2 regions of the Streptomyces sp. NBC_01317 genome follow, and region 2 is predicted to be linked to the other one. Evidence: riboswitches for the same ligand, from Rfam matches in the RefSeq annotation. Region 2 holds a riboswitch; the other holds the start of a gene.
What was found. A riboswitch is a leader RNA that binds a small molecule or an ion and turns the genes downstream of it on or off. The one in region 2 is predicted to bind glycine.
Positions count from the first base shown of each region.

Region 1: it holds a riboswitch for glycine, as region 2 does, so the genes downstream of both, gcvP (aminomethyl-transferring glycine dehydrogenase) here and gcvT (glycine cleavage system aminomethyltransferase GcvT) in region 2, are expected to answer to the same signal.

Region 1 covers NZ_CP108393.1:6,977,444-6,982,520, forward strand. Annotated here, with positions in the region: gene OG349_RS30430 (MerR family transcriptional regulator) at 1-12, shown strand, start outside; gene OG349_RS30435 (DNA polymerase IV) at 99-1,757, shown strand; gene OG349_RS30440 (PRC-barrel domain-containing protein) at 1,652-2,050, opposite strand; glycine riboswitch at 2,180-2,277, shown strand; gene gcvP (aminomethyl-transferring glycine dehydrogenase) at 2,452-5,077, shown strand, end outside.
Region 2 covers NZ_CP108393.1:2,545,308-2,550,384, reverse strand. Annotated here, with positions in the region: gene glyA (serine hydroxymethyltransferase) at 1-795, opposite strand, end outside; gene gcvH (glycine cleavage system protein GcvH) at 813-1,190, opposite strand; gene gcvT (glycine cleavage system aminomethyltransferase GcvT) at 1,344-2,480, opposite strand; glycine riboswitch at 2,650-2,748, opposite strand; gene OG349_RS10575 (AAA family ATPase) at 2,955-3,683, shown strand; gene OG349_RS10570 (enhanced serine sensitivity protein SseB) at 3,773-4,507, shown strand; gene OG349_RS10565 (enhanced serine sensitivity protein SseB C-terminal domain-containing protein) at 4,664-5,077, shown strand, end outside.

The DNA of each region.
Region 1 (5,077 bases), 4.4 Mb from region 2:
CGCGCGGTCTGAGCCGCGCGAGCTCCGTACACGCCGGGCCGGGCCCGTCCTCACGCCGTACCGGCCGATTGTCAGTGGTGTGAGGGAGCATCGGGGGTGTGAGAGCCGCCCCGACCGTCCTGCATCTGGACATGGATGCCTTCTTCGCCGCCGCCGAGCAGGCGGCGAAGCCGAGTCTGCGCGGAAAGCCCGTGGTGGTCGGCGGCCTCGGACCGCGTGGGGTGGTCTCCACGGCCTCCTACGAGGCGCGGCGGTACGGGGTGCACTCGGCGATGCCGATGGCGCAGGCCAGACGGCTCGCGCCGAACGCCGCGTACCTCGTCCCGCGCTTCACCGTCTACCGGGCGATCAGCGAGCAGGTGATGGAGCTGCTGGGCCGGCTGTCGCCGCTGGTGGAACCCCTGAGCCTGGACGAGGCGTTCGTGGACCTGGAGGCGGGCGGCTCGGCCCACGACACGGCCTCCGCGCGGGCCGCCGGGGAGCGGCTGCGCCGGGACATCCGCGCGACCACGGGGCTCACCGGGTCGGTGGGGCTCGCGGGGTCCAAGATGCTGGCGAAGATCGCCTCCGAGCAGGCCAAGCCGGACGGCCTCGTCATCGTCGAGCCGGGGACCGAGCGCGCGCTCCTGGGGCCGATGACCGTACGGACCCTGCCCGGGGTCGGTCCCGCGACGGGGGAGCACCTGCGGCGGGCCGGGATGACCACCGTGGCCGATCTGGCGGAGGCCGGCGAGGACGAGCTCGTACGGCTGCTGGGGAAGTCGCACGGGGCGTCGCTGTTCCGGATGGCGGGCGGCCACGACGACCGGCCCGTGGTGGCCGAGCGGGAGACCAAGTCCGTCTCCGTGGAGGACACCTTCGACGTCGATCTGCACGACCGGGTGCGGGTGCGGTCGGAGGTGGACCGGCTGGCGGACCGGTGTGTCCAGCGGCTGCGGGCGGCCGGGCACTCGGGGCGGACGGTCGTGCTCAAGGTCCGGCGCTACGACTTCTCCACGCTGACCCGCTCGGAGACGCTGCGCGGGCCGACGGACGACCCGGGTGTGGTGCGGGAGGCGGCGGGGCGGCTGCTGGAGTCGGTGGACACCACGGGCGGGGTACGGCTGCTGGGGGTGGGGGTCAGCGGACTCGCGGACTACACGCAGGAGGACCTGTTCGCGCAGGCGGCCGCGGACCGGTTGGCGGCGGACCGGGCGGTGGAGGCGGCGGCCCAGGTCGCAGTACCCCCGGTGGCGCCCGAGGAGGGCTCCGAGAAAGGCCCTGAGAAGGCCGGGGAGGAGCGGGCCGGCCCTTCCCGGGCACTCGGGGCGGCGGAGGGGCACGCGGCGCCCACCGGGGGCGTACCGGCCGCTCAGGAGGCGTCGGAGACAGCGGACCTGCCCGCGGAGCGGCGCTTTCCCGCCGGGCACGACGTGCACCACGCCGTGTTCGGCGCGGGCTGGGTGCAGGGCAGCGGGCTGCGCCGGGTCACCGTACGGTTCGAGGAGCCGTGGTCCGCGCCGGGGCGGGTGCGGACCTTCTGGGTGGACGATCCAGAGCTGGAGCTGTCGGACCCGCTGCCCCTGACCGGAGGACCGGCCCAGGACGGGGCGGAGGCGACCCGGCGGGGGCCGGAGCCCGCCGGGGACGGGCCGGGGCCGCCGGAACGGGATCAGTCGTCCTGGCCGGCGACCCGTCCGAAGTCACGCTCGGCGTCCCGGTCGGACAGCGAGGCGGGGCGCTCGGGCGGGCCCGGTTCCGGCAGGGCGAGGCCGTAGTGGCGGTAGAGCTGGAGTTCCTGTTCGGGTGAGAGGTGCCTGCCGACACCGAAGTCGGGCGCGTCCTTGATGAGCGAGCGCTCGAAGGGGATCCGGAGCGTCTCCTCCTCCAGCGTGCTGGGCGCGAGGGGGACAAACGCGTCACGGCTGAAGATCCCGGTGCGGACGGCCGCCCACTCGGGCACCCCCGTGGCGTCGTCCAGATACACCTCGTCCACCGTGCCGATCTTGTGGCCGTCGCGGTCGAACGCCTTGCGGCCGATCAGGCTGCGCGGATCGATGTCGTTCTCCACGGTCCCTCCAACTGGTCGCACAAGCGGGGAAGACCCGTCGCTCCACTCATAAGAAAAGTGCAGATCCGGTCTGTCGGCCACTCGAAAAGCCCTGCGCGGGACCTCGCTGGTAGGCTGGCACACGGCTGCTGACCCTGTGCGGGAGAGTCCTCCGGTGAGATCGCCGGAGGCGCCGAAGGAGCAAATCCTCCCCGGAATCTCTCAGGCCCCCGTACCGCACGGACGAGGTCACTCTGGAAAGCAGGGCAGGCGCCCACGGCGTCCGCCCTCACCGACGGTGAAAGCCGGGCGGCCTCCTGGCGCCCGGTGAAGCTCTCAGGTCAGATGACAGAGGGGGAGGCCGTCCGGGCACCCGCGCCTTGGTGCCCCTCGCAGGTCGTGACGACCAGGAGGCCTCCCACATGACCGACCACCGCATTCCGCTCTCCCAGCTGGAGCGTGGCGTCCCCTTCGAGCAGCGCCATATCGGGCCCGACGTGGCGGCCCAGGCGAAGATGCTCGCGCAGGTCGGCTACGGCTCGCTGGACGAGCTGACCGCCGCCGCGGTGCCCGACGTGATCAAGAGCGCGGAGGCGCTGGGGCTCCCCGGGGCCCGTACCGAGGCCGAGGTGCTGGCGGAGCTGCGCGCCCTCGCCGACCGCAACACGGTCCTCGCCCCGATGATCGGCCTCGGCTACTACGGCACGTTCACGCCGCCGGTGATCCTGCGCAACGTCATGGAGAACCCGGCCTGGTACACCGCGTACACGCCGTACCAGCCGGAGATCTCCCAGGGCCGGCTCGAAGCTCTCCTGAACTTCCAGACGATGGTGGCCGACCTGACGGGGCTGCCCACCTCCGGTGCCTCCCTGCTGGACGAGGGCACGGCCGCCGCCGAGGCGATGGCGCTGTCCCGGCGCGCCGGCAAGGTCAAGGACGGTGTCTTCCTGATCGACGCCGACACCCTGCCCCAGACGATCGCCGTGATCAGGACCCGCGCCGAACCGGCCGGCGTCGAGGTCGTCGTCGCGGACCTGACCGACGGCATCCCGGCCGAGGTGGCCGAGCGCGGTGTCTTCGGTGTGCTGCTCCAGTACCCCGGCGCCTCCGGGGCCGTACGGGACATCAGGCCGGTCGTCGAGCGGGCGCACGAGCTGGGCGCCCTCGTCACCGTCGCCGCCGACCTGCTCGCGCTGACGCTCCTCACCTCGCCCGGTGAGCTGGGCGCGGACATCGCCGTCGGCACCACCCAGCGCTTCGGCGTCCCGATGGGCTTCGGTGGACCGCATGCCGGATTCATGGCCGTACGCGACACGTTCGCGCGCACCCTGCCGGGCCGGCTCGTCGGGGTGTCCGTAGACGCCGACGGCGACAAGGCGTACCGGCTGGCCCTCCAGACCCGCGAGCAGCACATCCGCCGCGAGAAGGCCACCAGCAACATCTGCACCGCGCAGGTCCTGCTCGCCGTGATGGCGGGCATGTACGCGGTCTACCACGGCCCCGACGGCCTGCGGGGCATCGCCCGGCGCACCCACCGCTACGCGACGCTGCTCGCCGAGGGGCTGCGGGCCGGCGGCGCGGAGGTCGTGCACGGCGCGTACTTCGACACGCTGACCGTACGGGTCCCCGGCCGGGCCGCCGAGGTCACCGCCGCCGCCCGTGAGCACGGCGTCAACCTGTACCAGGCCGACGCCGACCACGTCTCCGTCGCCTGTGACGAGACCACCGGGCGCGCCCAGCTGGCCGCCGTGTGGACGGCGTTCGGCGTCGACGCCGACATCGAGGCGCTGGACGCGGCCGCCGGGGACGCGCTGCCCGCGACGCTGCTGCGGAGCGACGACATCCTGACCCACCCCGTCTTCCACCAGCACCGCTCCGAGACGGCGATGCTGCGCTACCTGCGCAAGCTCTCCGACCGTGACTACGCGCTGGACCGCGGCATGATCCCGCTCGGCTCCTGCACCATGAAGCTGAACGCGACCACGGAGATGGAGTCGGTCACCTGGCCGGAGTTCGCGGCCCTGCACCCCTTCGCCCCGGCCGAGCAGGCCGAGGGCTACCTGACGCTCATCAGGGAGCTGGAGGAGCGGCTCGCCGAGGTCACCGGGTACGACGCGGTGTCCCTCCAGCCGAACGCCGGTTCCCAGGGCGAGCTGGCCGGGCTGCTCGCCGTACGGGCGTACCACCGCGCCAACGGCGACACGCGGCGCACCGTCTGCCTGATCCCGTCCTCCGCGCACGGCACGAACGCCGCGAGCGCGGTCATGGCCGGGATGAAGGTCGTGGTCGTCAAGACCCGCGAGGACGGTGACGTCGACGTCGAGGACCTGCACGCCAAGATCGAGCGGCACGGCGCCGAGCTGGCCGTCCTGATGGTCACCTACCCGTCCACCCACGGGGTGTTCGAGGAGCACATCAGCGACATCTGCGCCGCCGTGCACGACGCGGGCGGCCAGGTCTACGTCGACGGCGCCAACCTCAACGCGCTGGTGGGGCTGGCCAAGCCGGGCAAGTTCGGCTCGGACGTCTCCCACCTGAACCTGCACAAGACGTTCTGCATCCCGCACGGCGGCGGCGGTCCCGGGGTCGGTCCCGTCGGCGTACGGTCCCACCTCGCCCCGTACCTGCCCAACCACCCCCTCCAGCCGGCCGCGGGGCCCGAGACGGGTGTCGGCCCGATCTCCGCCGCCCCCTGGGGCTCGGCGGGCATACTGCCGATCTCCTGGGCGTACGTACGGCTGATGGGCGGCGAGGGCCTCAAGCGCGCGACGCAGGTCGCGGTGCTCGCGGCCAACTACATCGCCAAGCGCCTGGAGCCGCACTACCCGGTGCTCTACACCGGTCCGAACGGCCTGGTCGCCCACGAGTGCATCGTGGACCTGCGCCCGCTGTCGAAGGCGACGGGCGTCAGCGTCAGTGACATCGCCAAGCGGCTGATCGACTACGGCTTCCACGCGCCGACGATGTCGTTCCCCGTGGCGGGCACGCTGATGATCGAGCCGACCGAGAGCGAGGACCTGGGCGAACTGGACCGGTTCTGCGAGGCGA
Region 2 (5,077 bases):
GGGGCCGCCCTGCTGACCGGGGAAGACCGCCGAGTTGATCTTCTTCGCCAGCTCCTGCGTGGAGAGGATCACTCCGCCGCGCGGGCCGCCGAGGGTCTTGTGCGTGGTCGTGGTGACGACGTGGGCGTGCGGCACCGGGTTCGGGTGCAGGCCCGCGGCGACCAGACCGGCGAAGTGCGCCATGTCGACCATCAGGTACGCGCCGACCTCGTCCGCGATCCGGCGGAAGGCCGCGAAGTCCAGCTGACGGGGGTACGCGGACCAGCCGGCCACGATCAGCTTCGGACGGGACTCCTTGGCGAGGCGCTCGACCTCGGCCATGTCGACCTGACCGGTCTCGGTGTCGACGTGGTACGCGACGACGTTGTAGAGCTTGCCCGAGAAGTTGATCTTCATGCCGTGGGTCAGGTGCCCGCCGTGGGCGAGGTTGAGACCCATGATCGTGTCGCCGGGGGAGAGCAGCGCGAACATCGCCGCCGCGTTCGCCTGCGCGCCGGAGTGCGGCTGCACGTTGGCGTGCTCGGCCCCGAACAGCTCCTTCACACGGTCGATCGCGATCTGCTCGATCACGTCGACGTGCTCGCAGCCGCCGTAGTAGCGGCGGCCGGGGTAGCCCTCGGCGTACTTGTTGGTCAGGACGGAGCCCTGGGCCTCCATGACGGCGACCGGAGCGAAGTTCTCCGAGGCGATCATTTCGAGCGTGGACTGCTGACGGTGGAGTTCGGCGTCGACAGCGGCGGCGACGTCCGGGTCGAGCTCGTGGAGCGGGGTGTTCAGAAGCGACTTCGAAGACATCACAGTCCCTGGGGTGTCTAGTTGCCGGAAAATTCCGTGTACTCGTCGGCGGTGAGCAGGTCTCCCGGCTCCTCCGTGACGCGCACCTTGAACAGCCAGCCACCCTCGAAGGGGGCGGTGTTCACCAGCGACGGGTCGTCCACGGCGTCCTGGTTGGTCTCCGTGACCTCACCGCTCACCGGCGAGTACAGATCGCTGACCGACTTCGTCGACTCCAGCTCACCGCAGGTCTCACCGGCGGTGACCGTGTCACCGACGTCGGGGAGCTGGACGTACACGACGTCACCGAGGGCGTTGGCCGCGAACTCCGTGATGCCGACGGTCGACACACCGTCCTCGGCGGCCGTCAGCCACTCGTGCTCCTTGCTGTAGCGCAGCTGCTGGGGGTTGCTCATGGGCTGAATTCTCCTGTACGAGGGGTAGTGGTCGGGACGGCCGTCTTGAGGATCGAGACGGGACGGGAGGGACGGGAGGGACGTTCTGGCCGCCCGGCCGGACCGGCCGGGCGGGACGGGCGTCGCGGGACTGTGACGTCCGAGACGTCCGTATCACTTCCGGCGCTTGTAGAACGGGAGCGCCACGACCTCGTACGGCTCGTGGGACCCGCGGATGTCGACCCCGACACCCGCCGTCCCCGGCCCGGCGTGCGAGGCGTCGACGTACGCGATGGCGATCGGCTTCCCCAGGGTGGGGGAGGGGGCGCCCGAGGTGACCTCGCCGACGACCTCCCCGCCCGCCACCACGGCGTACCCGGCGCGGGGGACGCGGCGGCCCTCGGCGACCAGGCCGACCAGCTTGCGCGGCGGGGCGGCGGCGGCGCGCTCGGCGGCGGCCTCCAGGGCCTTGCGCCCGACGAAGTCGCCTCCGTTGGAGGTCTTGTCGAACTTGACGACCCGGCCCAGGCCCGCGTCGAAGGGGGTGAGGGCCGTGGACAGCTCGTTGCCGTACAGCGGCATGCCCGCCTCCAGGCGGAGGGTGTCCCGGCAGGACAGCCCGCAGGGCACCAGGCCGACCGGGGCGCCGGCCTCCGTCAGCGCCTGCCAGAGCGTCTCCGCGTGCGCGGGATTGACGAACAGTTCAAAGCCGTCCTCGCCCGTGTAGCCCGTACGGGCGATGAGCGCGGGGACGCCCGCGACGGTGCCGGGCAGGCCCGCGTAGTACTTCAGGCCGTCCAGGTCGGCGTCCGTGAGCGACCGCAGGATGCCGGGGGACTCCGGACCCTGGACCGCCAGCAGCGCGTACGCGTCCCGGTCGTCCCGTACCTCCGCGTCGAAGCCCGCCGCGCGGGTGGTCAGCGCGTCCAGGACCGTCTGCGCGTTCGAGGCGTTGGCGACGATCATGTACTCGTCCTCGCCGAGGCGGTAGACGATCAGGTCGTCGAGAATCCCGCCGTCCTCCTGGCAGATCATCGTGTACCGGGCACGGCCGACGCCGACCGCGCCGATGTTGCCCACCAGCGCGTGGTCCAGCAGCTGGGCGGCCTGGGGCCCGGTGACGGTGATCTCGCCCATGTGCGAGAGGTCGAACAGACCGGCCTTCGTACGGACCGCGAGGTGTTCGTCGCGCTCGCTCCCGTACCGCAGGGGCATGTCCCAGCCCGCGAAGTCGGTCATGGTCGCGCCCAGCGCGCGGTGCACCGCGTCGAGGGCGGTGAGGCGGGGGGTGCTGCTCGGGGCAGAGTTCATGGTGGTGACTCCCAGGGCATGACGACGAGGACGGTCCTCCCCATCTGTCATCGGAACCTGAGAGGTTCACCACGACCGCACGGAACCACGGACGACTCTCCGTACGTGCTCACGGTCGTGACTTGCACCTTGGGTGGGACCGCGACGGCGGCCCGCTTTTCAGATCTGCCTCATCCACGCGGTACGGGGCCTGAGAGATTCAAGGGGAGAACTTGCTCCTTCGGCGCCCGGCGCACACGGTGAACCGGGACTCTCCCGCGCGGATTCAAACGGCCTGTATGCAGTTGGCGCCGTCATCATCGCACGCATCGTGGGCGCGTGGGGGAGGGAGTCCCTGAACATGGCGACGACCCGCCACGCCCCGTGAAAGGCTTGCGTGGCATTACCAATTCTTTACACTTTGTGGGGCAAGAGTCTGGCAGGGGTCGAGGGCCAGTCAAGGGCCAGGGTGTCCGACCTGACAGGGGGACGGCGATGACGTCGCAGGGGTCCGGTGCGTATGTGACAGCGACAGGGGTGGCGGCGACCGGGGTGGCGCCGGGGGCGGCGGGCGTATCGGCGTCCGGATTGCCCGTCCAGCCCGGAGTGACGGCCGCCCGGGACGTCCCGGCGCGGTCCGCGCCGGTGGTCCGCGATCTGCGCGGCCGCGACGGCAGGGTGCCGGGCACCCTCCACTTCGCGGCGGGGGACGTCGTGGTCGTCTCCGGGCTGCCGGGCAGCGGCAAGTCCACGCTGATACGGAGGACGGCGGCCGGCGGTGGCATCGACTCCCAGGACACCAGGGACCGCTGGGCGCGCCGGCTGCCCCGATCCGTGCCGTACGCCATTTACCGCCCGCTGGTGCGCGTCGCCCACTACGCCGGGCTGTGGCGCGCGCTGCGCTCCGGCGAGAGCGTGGTCGTGCACGACTGCGGTACGCAGACCTGGGTACGGCGCTGGCTGGCCCGCGACGCCCGCGTGCGCGGCCGCCGCCTCCACCTCGTCCTGCTGGACGTCACGCCCGGGGTGGCCCGCGCGGGCCAGCGCGAACGCGGCCGGGGCGTCTCGGGGTACGCGTTCGCCCGCCACCGGCGCGCGGTCCGCCGCCTTCTCAAGGACGCCGAGTCGGGCCGCCTCCCGGGGGGCTGCGCCTCGGCGACCCTGCTGGACAGGCCGGCGGCCAGGACCCTGTCCGCCATCACGTTCACGGGCGGTCCGCCCTGACGCGCTCCGGGCGGTACGCCCTGATGCACTCCGACCAGAGGCCTTAGGGTGCTGCGGCAGGCAAGCAGGTGAGTGGAGGGGTGGAGCGCGTGGACACAGCATGGCCCGGCAACGAGCTCGAAGAGGTGCTCGCGGCCTCGCTCGGGAACGACGCCGCGGGCGGACGGCTCGTGGAGGTGCTCGGGCGCAGCCAGGTCTGGGTGCCGCTGCCCCAGGGCGGCGGCCCCGACAGCCAGAGTCTCGATCTGCCCACGATGGAGATCGAAGGCGCCCCGTACGTCCCGGTGTTCAGCTCCGAGCAGCAGTTCATGGGGTGCGTCGGCGCCCACATGCCCTTCACCGTGGCCCCGGCGCGCGAGTTCGCGCGCGGGCTGCCCCCGCAGCTCGGGATCGTCCTGAACCCCGGCGGCGCGGTCGGCATGCCGCTGCCGCCGCTCGCCGTCGCCGAGCTGTGCCGGGTGGGCCGCACCCCGCTCGACGGCCCCGCCACCGGCGGCCGGGTCCGGCTCTTCCAGCCGGACTGGCAGGAGGACCCGGTCGACTTCCTCGCCGCGGCCTCCGCCGAGTTCGAGGCGTCCGGGGTCGTGGTCTCCGCCCGCCGCGCCCTCGCCAGTGTCGAGGCCGAGCCGCCCGTGCTCTTCGTGGGCGTCCAGCTCGCCTCCTGGGAGGCCACGGACCGCAACGCGCCGATGGACGCGCTGGGCCGCGCGCTGGGCCGGGTCCAGGTGCCCTGGCCGGTCAACCTCGTCCTCCTGGACATGACGCAGGACCCGGTCGGCGCCTGGATGCTGGCGCGCGTGCGGCCGTTCTACCAGCGCGGGTAGGGGCGAGCCGGGCGTACGGGCAGGTGCGCCCCGGGACGCGCGGACACGCGGTCGGGTCACTGTCGGCGGCGGCACCTAAGCTGGTTTCATGACGGGCCGCGCCGCGTTGCGGGGGGAGACGGTCGAATGGTGGATCGAAGAGGGGCGGGACCCAGGGTGAGCGCGTCAGGTACCGCGGCGGCCGGCCGGGCCGAGCAGCTGCTCCGCCAGGTGACGCCAGGACGCTACGACGCGTACGAGGCGCTGCTCCAGGCCCTGGCGGAGGACCGGGTCTGGATGCTCCTCTGGCAGGGCCGCGCGGGCTCGCCCGACGCCCAGTACGGCAACATGCAGGTGGAGGGCCTCGGTTACGCGCCCTGTGTGACCTCCGCCCAGGAGCTGGCCGTCAGCGGCTGGACCCGTACGCACGAAGTGGTCACCGGCCGCGACATCGCCCGCGTCCTGTATCCGGACCGCTGGGGGATCTGGCTCAATCCGCACACCCCCGGCGGCGGCGTCGGCATCCCCTGGCTCGACCTGCGCCGGATCGCCACCGGCCTCGACCGGATGCCCGCGGGACCGCTGCGGCTG